One region of the Pediococcus parvulus genome, then DNA from elsewhere that is predicted to be linked to it. Evidence: a T-box and tRNA genes for the amino acid it is inferred to sense, from the RefSeq annotation. Region 1 holds a T-box; the other holds one or more tRNA genes.
What was found. The T-box of region 1 lies ahead of leuS (leucine--tRNA ligase). A T-box ahead of a tRNA ligase gene usually reads a tRNA of that ligase, here a tRNA-Leu.
Positions count from the first base shown of each region.

Region 1 (7,962 bases):
CCGTAATCGCCATTGCAGATCCTAAGGAAACCACAATCATAATGAGTTTATTAGAATTAAACGCAAAATCAGCATACAAGGTGTTGACCACAGTCGTCGAATAGTCAAAGGCCCGTTGCATGATGTTAAAAAATGTATATTGGTCAATTAATTGAAAAATTGTAATTGCAGATCCAATAATAATAAATGGTGTCGCCTGAGCAATAATTTCTTTATACAACTGCTTAGTCGGGATTGCCAGTTCTTGCTTACTATTCTCGGCCAATTCTCTTAAACGAGATCGGTGACGGAAATAATACCAAACTAAAACCAACATCCCGCCAATCGCACCAATAAAGGCTGCAAATGTAGATTGGGAAACGGCACTCACCCAATTACCATGGTGAACATGCATGATTAGAAATGCCGTAATCAACATGTAGGCCACACGGGCTAATTGTTCAACAAATTGTGAAATTGCTGATGGTGCCATTTCCTGATAGCCTTGAAAAAAACCCCGAGTCAAACTCATCGTTGGAATAATCAAAACTGCCCAGGCAAGTGAGTGCAAAATCGGAATAACATTGGGATCATGATTAGAAAGAAATGGTGCCCCAAAATACAAAATCAGTGCACACACAATCCCGGTAGCGCCGGACAACAATAGTCCTCGTTTATATAACCGTTGGCCCACTGCAAATTCATTGATTGTATTGTAATGTGCCACTTGTTTGGCAATCGCAGATGGAATCCCAGCAATCGCTGCAATTAAAAAGAAACTATAAATATTATATCCCTTTGCAAATAAGGCATTCGCTTGATTACTCATAGTGCCAAACCAGATTACCCAAGGAATAATGTAGATTGCACCTAACAAGCGTGAAAAAATGCTACCAGCCGTCATCCAGGCTGAGCCTTCAATCATTTTATCTTTTGAAGTGGATTCTTTACTTGTTTGTCTTAGCGGTTGAAATCCCGCATCAGTTGTCTGTGACTTATCTTGAGGCGTCTCAGCCATAATTTATCGACCTACTTTCGAATACTCAATCTTAATCATTTTATCATTACTACAGGGCAATTCAAATTTAAATTCATTTCGTAAGAAAATATAAAGAAACTTTCAGGATCTAAATGTAAGCAAAAAAGGCAGACTCTTCCACTCAGCTACATCAACAAACGGTTCAAGTAACGAACCATATGTTAACTTCGGCTACGCTCAGAATCTACCCGCCTTTTTTCACTTTTCTCTTTTCTAAGTCTTAATTAGCAACCACATTCACAATTTTATTAGGAATTGCAATCACTTTTCGGACCGTTTTACCATCTATCCATTCTTTTAGAGTTTCGTCAGCCAAGGCAATCTTTTCCAAGTCTGCTTTGCTTGTATCCTTAGCTACTTTGATGTGGGAACGAACTTTTCCGTTGACTTGGAGAACAACTTGAACAGTTGACTCAACTAACTTATCTTCATCGTAAGTTGGCCATTTTGCATACGTAATTGTGTCATCATGGCCCAACAATTGCCACAACTCTTCGGCAACATGGGGCATAACTGGTGAAAGCATTTTGACAAATCCTTCCATGTACTGTACTGGTAAGGCATCAACCTTATAACTTTCATTCACAAACACCATCATCTGTGAAATTGCAGTATTGAAATGTAAGTGCTCAAAATCGTGTGTCACCTTTTTAACCGTTTGATTATAAACTTTATCTAATTTACCATCATTAAACGTTGTCACCCGGTCACGCAAATGATTGTTTTCATCAATCATTAAACGCCAAACCCGTTCGATCCACTTCTCACTTCCGTGAATGCCGTCTTCACTCCAAGAAACCGATTCCGTTAAAGGACCCATGAACATTTCGTATAAGCGTAAGGTATCGGCTCCATATTGATCGACAATATCATCTGGATTAATGACATTACCCTTTGATTTCGACATTTTTTCGTGGTTGTCACCTAAGATCATTCCTTGATTCACTAACTTCTGGAATGGTTCTTTAGTTGGAACAACGCCGAGATCATACAACACTTTGTGCCAGAAACGCGCATACAGTAAATGTAAGACGGCATGTTCCGCGCCACCAATGTAAAGATCAACTGGCAACCATTTCTTCAAAAGATCCATATCGGCAATTCGTTCGTCATTATGCGGATCAATGTAACGCAAGAAGTACCATGAGCTCCCCGCCCACTGTGGCATGGTGTTCGTTTCACGGCGACCTTTACGGCCGTTTTCATCCACCACGTTGACCCAGTCTTTTAAGTTAGCAAGTGGACTTTCGTAACTCCCTGAGGTTTGTAAATCTTTAGTTGCAGGCAGTTTTAAAGGTAATTCGTCTTCGGGAACTAGTGTAGTTTCGCCATCTTCCCAATGGATAACAGGAATTGGTTCCCCCCAGTAACGTTGACGGGAGAAAATCCAGTCTCGCAAACGATAATTAACTTTTTTATGACCGACCCCTTTATCTTCAAGCCAATCAATCATCTTATCAATAGCAGTTTGTTTATCCATTCCATTTAAGAAATCGGAATTAATATGAACACCGTCCTCAGTATAAGGAGCATCCTCTACATCGCCACCTTCAATAACAGGTGTAATTGGTAAATCAAATTTCTTCGCAAAATCCCAGTCACGTTGATCGTGAGCTGGAACCGCCATGATTGCACCAGTTCCGTATGAAGCAAGCACATAGTCTGCAATCCAAATTGGTATTTTATCGCCGTTAACAGGATTAATTCCATAAGATCCAGTGAAAACCCCAGTTTTGTCTTTGTTCAGGTCGGTCCGTTCCAAGTCAGATTTAGTCTCAATCTTCTTTTCATAGGCCTCCACAACCGCTTTTTGAGCCTCTGTGGTTAGTTTTTTAGCCAATGCATGTTCTGGGGCAATAACCATGTAACTTGCGCCAAACAGCGTATCAGGACGGGTTGTGTATATCTCAATTTGATCATCTGTCCCGTCAACTTTAAAATTGACGCTGGCACCAGTTGAACGGCCAATCCAGTTACGTTGCATTTCCTTGATGCTTTCAGGCCAATCAATTAAGTCCAAGTCATCCAGCAAACGATCTGCATAAGCCGTAATCTTCAGCATCCACTGTTTCATTGGGACACGGTAAACTGGATAACCACCGCGCTCTGTTTTACCATCAACAACTTCTTCATTGGCCACAACTGTGCCGCCCATCATGTCAGGAGCCCAGTTCACAAGTGTTTCTTTTTCATAGGCCAAACCCTTTTTGTACATTTGTTCAAAAATCCATTGGGTCCACTTATAGAACTTAGGATCTGTCGTATTGACTTCACGATCCCAATCATATGAAAAACCTAATGAACGAATTTGCCGTTTGAAGTTCTTGATGTTTTGTGCTGTAAACTCACGGGGATTGTGACCGGTCTTTAAGGCATACTGCTCTGCAGGCAGGCCAAATGCATCCCAACCCATTGGATGCAAAACTTCAAATCCTTGCATCCGTTTGAATCGAGACATGATATCTGTGGCAGTATAGCCTTCAGGATGACCTACATGGAGCCCTTGACCAGAAGGATAAGGGAACATGTCCAATGCGTAATACTTCGGCTTATCTGTCCTCGAATTTGTTTTAAAAGTTTTATGTTCTTTCCAGTAATGCTGCCATTTCCGTTCAATTATATCGTGATTATATGCCAATTTAGCTACACCCTTTCTATATAAAAAAGTCCCATAAGATATTAAAAAATATCTTATAGGACGAAATTTTCCGCGGTACCACCTATATTTACGATTGAATTAGTCAGTCGAACACTTCAATTCTTAACGCGAACTCACGTTACCAGCTACTTGTTTCACCAATAAAATTAAAAAGATGAGTTCGGTGTCTTCGCAATCTATGCTCACATTATCCGCACAGTTTCTGAAAGGGCTCTGACACTTACTACTTCTTTTCAACTAACATTAATGGACTAATCCTATCAAATTAGCCATAAAAATGCAAGAAACCTTTGAAAAATCTGATATACTAGAAGCGCATTCTGAAATAATAAGGGAGATATTCATGCAAACCAATAAACAACATCACGAATGGCTATTAACCAGTTTACTCACCGGAATAATCTTTATAATAGTTACGCTGATGGTAATTGCAAATACCCAGGCAACTCAAAACTTTGATCACTCAATTGCGCAAATTATGCAACACAATCGAACACCCGCTAAAACCCAATTTTTCTTATTTATTACGAGTTTGGGTAATCCTTTGCAAAATATCGGCTTTACTCTTGTTCTTGTCGGTTGGCTAGTTTATGTCAAATATTATCGCCTGCTAAGTTTTGCGGCTTTTAGCATTTTAGTAGGAACGTTAGGAAATACAGCTATTAAACTCCTTGTACAACGGCCTCGCCCTTTGCATAAACTAATTTCAATCGGTGGCTATAGTTTCCCAAGTGGCCACTCTACCAGCACGATCATTCTTCTAGGCGTAATCATGATCATATTTGCAAGCCTCGTCAAATCCAAATGGCAACGCGGTTTAGTTAATTTGTTTGCAATCAGCATGATCCTTTTAATTGGGATGTCACGTATTTATTTAAATGTTCATTATCCCAGCGACGTTCTTGGGGGCTTTTTATTTGGTACCACCATCGTTTTATTATCAGGATTTTTAATTTTACCAACAAAAACGGAGGTTTAAAAAATGAATCTAGAATCTGCATTACGTTATAGCCACACGTTACTTGATCAAGTTGTCCAACCGGGCGATACCGTGATTGACGCCACAGTGGGCAACGGCAACGACACAATCTACTTGGCCAGTGCCGTTGGTAAAAGTGGGCATGTTTATGGATTTGATGTCCAATCTGCTGGACTTGAGGCCACCAAAACACAATTGCTTTTAACTGGGTTGTTAAATCAAACTACCCTAATTCACGATGGACATGAACATTTATCAAATCATCTTCCTGAAGACACCCAAATTACCGCGGCTATTTTTAATCTTGGCTATTTACCCGGTAGTGATAAATCCGTTATTACACACGCAAAAACCACAATTTCAGCTGTTGAACAGTGCCTAAAAATTTTGCAACGGGGAGGACTAGTCATTTTGGTCAGTTATTATGGTCATCCAGGTGGTAAAGATGAGCTGAACCATCTCCAAACTTTTTTAACAAAATTACCGCAAAAAGAGTTTCAAGTTTTAAATTATCAATTTATGAATCAACAAAATGACCCACCAATTTTGTTTGCCATTCAAAAACGATAACTAAAAGTCGACTTTTAATTGCTTAAACACAGCAACTAAAAGTCGACTTTCTTAAATTCTTTGTTTTTTTCGATAATCAATCGCATTTATCACAATGGCCAAAATAATCAAACACACTCCTGCCAAATAAATGTTATGCAACGCCTGATATAAAATAGTTCTCAACGTTGGCAATAATTTAGCTGGTAATGAGGAAGCTGTTTGCGGATTAATCAGCTTATTCATCATCCCTAAATTCAAATTGGAATGTTGGGCAATGCCTTTATTCATAGTACCATTCATGATGATCCCGAAAATGGACATCATGATCGTTTGACCAAGCGTACGCGCTAATGTATTGAAAGAAGTCGCCACACCCATATCCTTTGCCTCGACTAATCGTTGGGAAGTCACCGTTGTGGAAGTAATCGTGATTCCAAATCCCACACCAAGAATGGTAGAAATAACAAAGAACAACCAAAATGGTGTCGTTTGTGACAATAACGCTAACCACAAACTTCCGACAAACAGAATAGCTAGACTAATCATCAAGGTTTGTTTGGGTGTCAGCTTAAGAATAAACTTACCCGCTAAAAATGACCCAAAAATCCACATAACTGAACTAGGCGTGACTGCAAAACCGGCCAAGGAAGCAGGCAAACCAAGCAGTCCCTGTGTCCAAGTAGGAATATAAACTTCAAAACCAATTAAAAATCCAGAAACCAACATGGTCGCTAAATTTTGGGTAATAAACGTGCGATTCTTGAATAGTTTTAACGAAATAATAGGATCATCGGCCTTTTGTTCTCTTCTAATAAACAGAAAAATTGCAACAACGGTAACTGCAAAACAAGTTTCAACAGTTTGCCAAGTAAAATTGGTTTCACCCAAAACTTGAAACCCATACATCAAACTAAGTAACGCCATCGTTAACCACAAAGTTCCCAAGTAATCGATCTTCGTTGAGACTGTGTGAGGATCCTCATGCAGGTAAAGTGCAATCATTGCAACGGTTAACAAACCGATCGGAATATTAATAAAGAATACCCAGTGCCAAGTGAGTTGGTCCACGATAAATCCACCTAACAACGGTGCCACAATCGCAGCAATCCCCCATGCAGCTCCATTAAAGCCCATGACACGGGCTCGTTTTTCAAATGGGTAGATATCCGCAATAATGGTGTTTGCAACTGGCATAATACACCCCGCCCCAACACCTTGCAGCGCCCGCCAACCAATCAATGTTGGCATAGAGTTAGCCGTCCCACTCAATGTTGAGCCAATAATAAAAATCATGATGCCAATAATGAAGATTCGTTTACGCCCAAAAAGATCGGCTAGCTTACCATATATTGGCGTAGCAACTGCATTTGTTAACAAATAAATTGAAACAATCCAGTTCATTAAATTAACGCCATGAAGATCTCCAACGATGGTCGGCATTGCGGTTGAAACAATGGTTCCTTCTACCGCTGTTAAAAATGTTGCCACAAAAATCGCAATTGTGACTAAGGTAACGTTTGTCTTTTTCGCTGTCATTAATTCACTCTCCACCTAAAAAACCTCTTCTACGCGAATTGCAGAAGAGATTTCAATAATTACTTCAATAACTCTTTTAAGTCATCAACTTTATCTGTATGTTCCCAAGGTAAGTCGATATCTGTCCGACCAAAATGACCATAAGCAGCTGTCTTTTTATAAATTGGCCGCTGTAAATCTAGCATTTTGATGATTCCTGCTGGTCGAAGATCAAATATCTTACGAATTGCCTCAACTAATTTTTCTTCAGAAACATTACCAGTCCCAAAGGTATCTACTGAAACGGAAACTGGTTCAGCCACGCCAATTGCATAGGCCAACTGAACTTCAACTTTATGAGCCAAACCAGCAGCCACAATATTCTTGGCAACGTACCGAGCAGCATAACTAGCTGAACGGTCAACTTTAGTTGCATCTTTTCCAGAAAAAGCACCGCCACCATGACGGGCGAACCCACCATATGTGTCAACGATGATCTTACGCCCGGTTAAACCGGCATCCCCTTGAGGACCACCAATAACAAAGCGCCCGGTTGGATTAATAAAGTATTTTGTCTTATCATCCAACAACTTAGCTGGAATCACTGGTTTAATAATATGTTCAAGCACATCTTTTCGGATGGTCTCTAAAGTTACATTAGGATCATGTTGGGTACTTAAAACAACCGTATCTACACGAACTGGCTTTTCATCGTCATCATACTCAACTGTCACTTCGGCTTTTGCATCTGGACGCAAGTATTGAATTTCACCAGACTTACGAACAGCTGCAGTTTTTTGCATCAAATGATGACTTAACATGATTGGTAATGGCATAAGCTCAGGAGTTTCATCAATGGCGAAACCGAACATCAAACCTTGATCTCCGGCACCAATTTTGTCTAATGGATCCGCGTCACCTTCACGAGTTTCCAAAGAATCATCAACACCTTGAGCAATATCTGGTGATTGTTCATCAATGGCAACCATAACTGCACAATTGTCACCATCAAATCCATATTCACCATCTTTATAACCAATTTCTTTGATGGTTTCACGAACGGTCTTTTGAATATCAACGTAAGCAGTCGTACTAATCTCTCCAACGACAACAACTAATCCCGTTGTCACGGTTGTTTCACAAGCTACTCGAGCCTGTGGATCTTGTGCTAACATAGCATCTAAAATTGCATCGCTAATTTGGTCTGCAATCTTATCTGGATGTCCTTCTGAAACTGAC
Region 1 covers NZ_OZ061292.1:1,374,969-1,382,930, forward strand. The annotation lists gene AB3217_RS06735 (polysaccharide biosynthesis protein) at 1-997, opposite strand, end outside; gene leuS (leucine--tRNA ligase) at 1,239-3,656, opposite strand; T-box leader at 3,710-3,924, opposite strand; gene AB3217_RS06745 (phosphatase PAP2 family protein) at 3,955-4,656, shown strand; gene AB3217_RS06750 (class I SAM-dependent methyltransferase) at 4,660-5,226, shown strand; gene AB3217_RS06755 (MDR family MFS transporter) at 5,278-6,744, opposite strand; gene metK (methionine adenosyltransferase) at 6,804-7,962, opposite strand, start outside.

Region 2 (7,962 bases), 770 kb from region 1:
AATTACAAACGGTGGAAGATCTGTATTTACCATACAAGCAAAAGCGCCGGACAAAAGCGACGATTGCCAAGGAGAAAGGACTTGAACCATTTGCTTTTTGGCTGATGACCTTTCCTCAGAGTGATTTGACAGCTAAGGCCAGTGAATTCATTAATGCCGACAAAAAGGTCACAACTGTTGAAGATGTTTTTTCCGGTGCCCATGAAATTTTAGCGGAAGCTTTTGGTGATAGTGCCGGATTCCGAGATTGGATTCGAAATTACACCCGTAAAAATGGCCGCTTTGTTTCTCAAGTGAAATCTAAGGGAAAAGAAAAAGATGAAGAAGGCGTTTATCAACTTTATTATGAATTTGATGAATCTCTTTCTAATATGGTGTCACACCGTGTTTTAGCCATTAACCGAGGCGAAAAAGAGGGCGTTTTAAAAGCCCAAATTAAAGTTGATGAAGCCGCTATCATGCGGTATTTACATTTTCGGATTATTGGCAGTCATGAAGGACCGGCAGTGACGCAACTTCAAGATGCTTATGAGGATGCTTACAAGCGGTTTATTGGCCCCGCAATAGAGCGTGAACTCCGAAATGAATTAAGTGAAGAAGCTAATACACAGGCAATCAACGTGTTTGGCGAGAACTTGTACCATTTGTTGATGCAAGCACCAATTAAAGGAAAAGTGGTTTTGGGATTTGATCCTGCTTACCGAACAGGCTGTAAGTTAGCTATCATGGATCCTAACGGGAAGTTCTTAGCGAAAAAGGTGATTTATCCGCATAAACCTGCCTCACAAACTAAACGGCAGGCGGCTGCTGGAGAATTCAAACAATTTTTGGAAGACTACCACGTTGAGATGATTGCCATTGGAAACGGAACAGCTAGTCGTGAATCTGAAGAATTCGTTTCGTCAGTATTAAAAACGATTGATCGGAAGATTTATTATGTGATTGTAAACGAAGCTGGAGCATCAGTTTATTCAGCAAGTAAGGCTGCTCGGGATGCCTTTCCTGAATTACATGTTGAGGAACGAAGCGCCATTAGTATCGGGCGACGTCTTCAGGATCCCCTTGCGGAATTAATTAAAATTGACCCTAAGGCAGTTGGGGTTGGTCAGTATCAACATGACGTGCCCCAAAAAGAATTAACCAGTCAATTAGATACAGTGATTGAAACAGCCGTCAACCAAGTGGGGGTCAACTTAAACACAGCCAGTCCTCAATTGTTGGAACACATTTCTGGTTTGACCAAAACAACTGCCCAAAATATTGTGAACTGGCGTGATGAAAACGGCAGTTATGAGGCTCGAAATCAATTAAAGAAAGTCCCTCGTTTGGGACCGAAAGCTTATGAACAATCAGTTGGTTTCTTAAGAATTGTTCAGGGGAAAAATGCGCTTGATAATACAGACATTCATCCAGAAAGCTACAAGGCTGCTAAAAAGTTATTAACTGAAGTTGGGTTAAGTTTGGATCAGATTGGGACTCCAGAAGCTGCACAAGCATTTAAACAGTTAGATCTTAACCAAACAGCAGCTGACTTAGAGATTGGTGTCGAAACCCTTCAAGATATTATTGCCGGATTAGAAAAAACAGGGCGCGACTTGCGCGATGGTATGCCTGCTCCGCTGTTGAGAAGCGACGTGCTTACTTTAGAGGATTTAAAGGTAGGGATGAAACTGCAAGGGACGGTTCGAAATGTGGTTGATTTTGGGGCCTTTGTCGATATCGGGGTTAAACAAGATGGGCTAGTTCATGTATCTAAGTTAACCAAGAAATTTATTAAGAATCCAGGTGAAGCTGTTTCAGTTGGTGATGTCGTCACCGTTTGGGTTGAAAGTGTTGATTTAGACCGACATCGAATTCAACTCACCATGTTAGATCCAGTTGACGCAACGAATAAATGACAGATTATGAATTACAAAAATTAGTGGAAGAAGTTTCAGAAACTGATTTTCACCGAAAATTTACGCATGAAGCCTACTTTAATTCACGTTTGCGCACTACAGGTGGTCGTTATCAGTTGCAGACCCACAACATTGATATTAATCCTCGGATGTTATCAGAACATGATTTACCGACTTTAATTGGCATTATAAAACATGAATTGTGCCACTATCATTTGCACCTGACGCATCAAGGCTATCAGCATCGGGATGCTACGTTTAGGCACTTATTGCGGCAGGTCGGTGGCTCGCGTTTCGCTCCAGCAAGCCCTGTAAAAAGCCGAAAGAAAGTCCGATTGATTTATGTTTGTCAGCAATGTGGTCTTCGTTATCCGCGTCAACGACACATTGATTTGAAAAAATATCGGTGTGGAAAATGTGGGGGTAGATTGCAACTTGTTCAAGCAAGTTAACGTGATTTTAAGGAAAAAGGTTGTAACTATTACCGTTTTTTGCTAATATAGTTTAGGTAATAGTTTTGTTGCACCCATGGCGGAATTGGCAGACGCGCAAGATTAAGGATCTTGTCGGGAGTTCTCCCGGTGGAAGTTCGAATCTTCTTGGGTGCATAATAGGTTTTAAAAAGGTAAGGAATTTATTCCTTACTTTTTTTCTCGCCAAAAATAGGAATACACAAAATTTAAAAATTAACTTTGTGTCGTAAGATTGGTTAAGTAAGCGTTATAAATCTTGAAAAGGTTAATTTCTGTATTAATTGACACAGTATGCTAAACTGATACTGTCTTGTGTAAGTATATCAACACAGTATCAAAAGATGAGGGTCATCATATGAAAAGAAAAGATCGAATTTATGAATTTGTTTCGGAAAAAACAACTGGTAGTACGGTAACAGAATTGAGCGAAGGTGCCGCTGTAACAACTGAGGAAGTTGCCAATGCGTTGGATTTAATTCGTTCTAATGTGAGCAAGGAATTAAATCAGCTGGTTCGCGAAAATAAACTGACCAAGATTTCTGGACGACCAGTACGGTACTGTCGTTTAGTGGAAGAAAATCAAGCTGGGGTCAAAGAAGTTGTAACCTCTCCTTTGGCAGAAGGAAAACGGCGCATTCATAGTGGCCTTGAAAAGCGTGAAATTTCAGAGCAAACAATACACCCCATTAATGAAAGTAGTGATGTGTTTGAACACATGATTGGCAATAGTTCCAGTATGCACAACCAAATTGAGCAGGCTAAGGCAGCTATTTTATACCCCCCGCGTGGTTTGAATACGTTAGTGATTGGGCCAACCGGTTCTGGGAAAACTTATTTTGCGAATGCTATGTTTGAATTTGCCAAACAACAGCAGCTGATTAAAAAAACAGATGAGTTAATTACGTTTAACTGTGCTGACTATTCACATAATCCAGAGTTATTAATGTCGCATTTATTCGGTTATGTGAAGGGCGCGTTTACCGGCGCTAATGAAGATAAAGACGGCTTGATTCAAGAGGCAGATAACGGGATGCTTTTCTTAGATGAAGTTCACCGGTTGCCACCTGAAGGACAAGAAATGATTTTTTATTTCATGGATCACGGAACCTACAGCAAACTTGGCGAAACTTCAAAGATACATCATGCAAATGTGCGGTTAGTTTGTGCCACAACTGAAGATCCTGAAAGCTCACTTCTAAAGACGTTTGTTCGTCGAATTCCGATTACAATTCAGTTACCAGCATTTAACAAGCGAAGTGCAAAGGAACGAATTGAACTTTTGAAGGCTTTATTAAGTATTGAAGCCAATCGGACACACAAACAAATTACTTTAACGGAAGATGTTGTACAGTCCTTGTTGGGCAGTGTCACTTATGGAAACGTGGGTCAGTTAAAGTCTAATATTCAGTTGGTTTGTGCGCGTGGATTTTTGAATAATATTGAGAATAAAGGTGAAATCATGATTTCGGTGGACGATTTACCACCGAATATTAAGGACGGTTTAGTTCATTTAGCTGCTAATCGTCGTGACTCTGGTGAGATTTCTAAATTATTGGAACCTTACATGACGATTCAACCGGATTCTGATACACACGTTTTGACCAACCGGAACGATAGTTATGAATTACCGTATAATTTATATGAAATTATTGGAGATAAAGCCACATTACTGCGGAAGCAAGGCTTAGATCAGGATCACATTAATCATTTTATTAAAACGGATATTAATCTTCATTTAAAAACATTTTCACCGGATGAAGATGATATGCGGGCAGAAGCTAAATTGGCCGAAATTGTGGACCAAAATATCATTGACTTCACAAAAGAGATCCAGACTAAGATTGAAAAGGAATTGAACTATCGTTTTCGCGATAATTTCCTTTATGCCATGAGCTTGCATATTAGTTCCTTCATTAAACGGATTCAGTCTGGGAAGCCGATGCGGACCATGAGTAAAGATTTGGTCGCGATGGTGGAGGATTATCCAAATGAAATGAAAGTAGCTCAAGAAATTAAAACGCAGTTAGAAAATCGGTACAATGTCCCAATTCCAGAGTCGGAAAGTTATTATTTGGCAATTCTATTGGTATCTTTAAAAATTGCACCAACTTCTGGTAAGGTGGGCATTGTCGTTGCAGCACATGGAAGCAGCACGGCGACTTCCATGGTTCAGGTTGTTTCCCAATTATTATCGGATAACTCCGTTCAATCATTCGATATGCCATTAGATATGGAGCCCCAAACAGCCTATAAAGAAATTGTGGACTGTGTCAAACGAGCAGATGAGGGTAACGGTGTGTTGCTTTTAGTTGATATGGGTTCGCTAAGCACGTTTGGAAATAAGATTACCGATGAAACCCATATTCCAGTCAAAGTGATTGATATGGTGACCACAGCCATGGTCTTGGAAGCTGCGCGCAAGGCATCCTTTATTGATACCGATTTGGCGGCGATTTATTCAGAGTTGCGTGAATTTCATGGTTACTCACGGATTAATGTTTCTACAGAACAGAAAGAAAAACACGTTGATTTATCGGAAAAACCTGTGCCGGGAACTACGCAACCTAAAGCAATTGTGGCAATTTGTTCAACTGGTGAAGGGACAGCAAAAAAGATCAAAAACATTTTAGATCAATTATTGGTTGAAAATTTGATTGATGATATTAAGGTGATCCCAATTTCGTTGGTTGGAATGGATCATCATCTGAAAAAAATCCAAGCTAAGTATCAGGTGATTGCAACCACTGGGATTACCCATCCTAATATTCAGGTACCATTTATGCCATTACAAAAAGTTCTTCAAGGTGGCGGTGAGGCCTTCATTAATAAAGTGGTTGAACGGGACTCAATTCAATCAATTGAAGATCATCAAGACGTAAAGTTGACTAAAGAACTTTGTTGGCAATATTTGGACGAATTTTATACTTTTATTAATCCCCACAAAATTACGGATGTTCTGTGGCAATACATTGATCAGCTACAAAGTGACACACAAAAGAAATTTAACGAATCTTTTAAAATCAATCTGATCATGCATATCGCTGGTGCGATTGAACGAACCGTTACCAAAGGGGAAATTTCCGCGCCAAAAGCAGAATTGGAAAAATTGAGTAAATCTGAATGGTATCCAGCGGTTGAAGCCGTTAATGAGAGCCATCTTCGGAGAATTCGGATTGATTTACCAGTTGAGGAAGTTTACTACATTGTTAAACTTCTAGAAACTTGGCAGACTAAGGAAGAAAATCCGGATCAGCCTGTTTCTGGAAATGCAACGCTAGCCCGAAAATAGATGGTTAACGGACTAAATAACACACAAGATTGATACATAAGTAGTGTATCAATCTTGTGTGTTATTTTTAATTGCTTTAAAGTAGGCGTTTTCATCTAGTGTATCTTGGCACGGTTTTTGCTTATATATAAGTGAGTGCAAATAATGATGGTCTTGTACTTAAGTGTCAATGTCTGTCCAACAGATAAATTTAGTTACAGGTTATTAAGAAATTATTCGTTATATTTTTGTTTACTGTAACAATCATAATAGGAGGTATAGAAATGGTAGGGATTATCATTGCTAGTCATGGTGAATTCGCCAATGGGATCTTACAATCCGGTTCAATGATTTTCGGAGAACAAAAGGATGTTAAGGCCGTTACATTAAAACCCAGCGAAGGACCCGATGATATTAAAGGAAAATTGGAAGAGGCAATTGCTTCTTTCGAAAACCAAGATGAGGTATTGTTCTTAGTTGATCTCTGGGGTGGAACACCTTTCAATCAAGTAAATAACTTGTTTGAAGCTCACAAAGACAAATGGGCGATTGTTGCCGGATTGAACTTACCAATGTTAATTGAGGCATATGCTTCAAGAATGTCTATGGATAGTGCCCGTGATATTGCAGCACACATTATCGAAACAGGTGTTGAAGGCGTTAAAGTTCGTCCAGAAGAATTACAGCCTAAAGAAAAGGCTGCTGCAGCTTCCGCACAACCATCAAATGCAGGAGCACCTGGTAAACTTGAGTACGTTTTAGCACGTATCGATTCACGTTTGTTACATGGTCAGGTCGCAACAGCTTGGACAAAGACTACCAACCCTACTCGAATTATCGTCGTTTCGGATAACGTTGCCCACGATGATTTGCGTAAGAGTATGATCCAACAGGCTGCACCATCTGGTGTTAAAGCTCATGTTGTGCCAATTGATCAAATGATTAAATTGGCAAAAGATGACAAACATTTTGGTGGCCAACGTGCCTTGTTACTTTTTGAAACACCTCAAGATGCCCTTAGAGCAATTGAGGGTGGCGTACCTTTGAAGACATTGAATATTGGTTCAATGTCACATTCAGTTGGTAAAGTTCAACCAAATACAGTTTTGGCTTTTGATCAAAATGATATTGATACCTTTGCTAAGTTGAAAAAAGACGGCGTCGACTTCGATGTTCGTAAAGTCCCAACTGATTCAAAGGGTAACATGGAAGATATTCTTCAAAAAGCACAAAGTGAGTTAAACAAACAGAAGAAAGCTTAATATTCAAGAAAAAACGGAGGAATAATCATGACATTAAATGCTATTCAAGTGATATTAGTGATTTTTGTATCATTTCTAGCTGGTATGGAAGGAATTTTGGATGAATTTCATTTTCATCAACCAGTTATTGCATGTACCTTAATTGGTTTAGTAACAGGTAACTTAGTTCCATGCATGATCTTAGGTGGATCACTTCAAATGATCGCTTTAGGTTGGGCAAATATCGGTGCTGCTGTTGCGCCTGATGCTGCTTTAGCATCTATTGCTTCTGCAATTATTTTAGTTCTTGGTGGCCAAGGCAGAGCCGGAGTTTCATCTGCTATTGCTATTGCTATTCCACTTTCAGTTGCCGGCTTATTATTAACAATTATCGTGCGTACCATTGCAACTGCTGTCGTTCATTTGATGGATGCTGCTGCAGAACGTGGAAGTATTCGCGGTGTTGAAGGATGGCATTTATTCGCTGTATGTATGCAAGGTGTGCGTATTGCAATTCCTGCAGCTTTAATCTTAGCCGTTGGTGCTGGTCCCGTTAAAGGAATGCTAGATGCAATGCCAAGTTGGTTGACAGGTGGTTTGTCAATTGGTGGTGGTATGGTTGTTGCCGTAGGTTATGCTATGGTTATCAACATGATTGCAACTCGTGAAGTATGGCCATTCTTTGCCATTGGATTTGTTTTAGCAACCATTAGTGAATTAACTCTTATTGCTCTTGGTGCTATTGGTTTGTCACTTGCTCTTATCTACTTATCACTTTCTCAACAAGGTGGTTCTAACAATAACGGCGGTGGTTCAAACACTGGTGATCCAGTCGGCGATATCATAGATCACTATTAGGGAAAAGGAGGATAACACAAAATGGCTGATAATAAACAATTAAAATTAACACGTAGAGATCACATTTCGATCTGGTTGCGTCAGACCTTCATTCAAGGTTCTTGGAACTATGAACGTATGCAAAATGGTGGTTGGTGTTACTCACTAATCCCAATGATCAAGCGCTTATATAAAACAAAAGAAGAACGTTCAGCAGCATTAAAACGTCATTTAGTATTCTTTAA
Region 2 covers NZ_OZ061292.1:606,744-614,705, forward strand. The annotation lists gene AB3217_RS02845 (Tex family protein) at 1-1,898, shown strand, start outside; gene AB3217_RS02850 (SprT family protein) at 1,895-2,350, shown strand; tRNA gene AB3217_RS02855 (tRNA-Leu) at 2,421-2,506, shown strand; gene AB3217_RS02860 (sigma 54-interacting transcriptional regulator) at 2,727-5,660, shown strand; gene AB3217_RS02865 (mannose/fructose/sorbose PTS transporter subunit IIA) at 5,924-6,901, shown strand; gene AB3217_RS02870 (PTS mannose/fructose/sorbose transporter subunit IIC) at 6,929-7,738, shown strand; gene AB3217_RS02875 (PTS system mannose/fructose/sorbose family transporter subunit IID) at 7,760-7,962, shown strand, end outside.
Region 2: it has a tRNA-Leu gene. The T-box ahead of leuS (leucine--tRNA ligase) is inferred to sense a tRNA for this amino acid. The anticodon was not compared.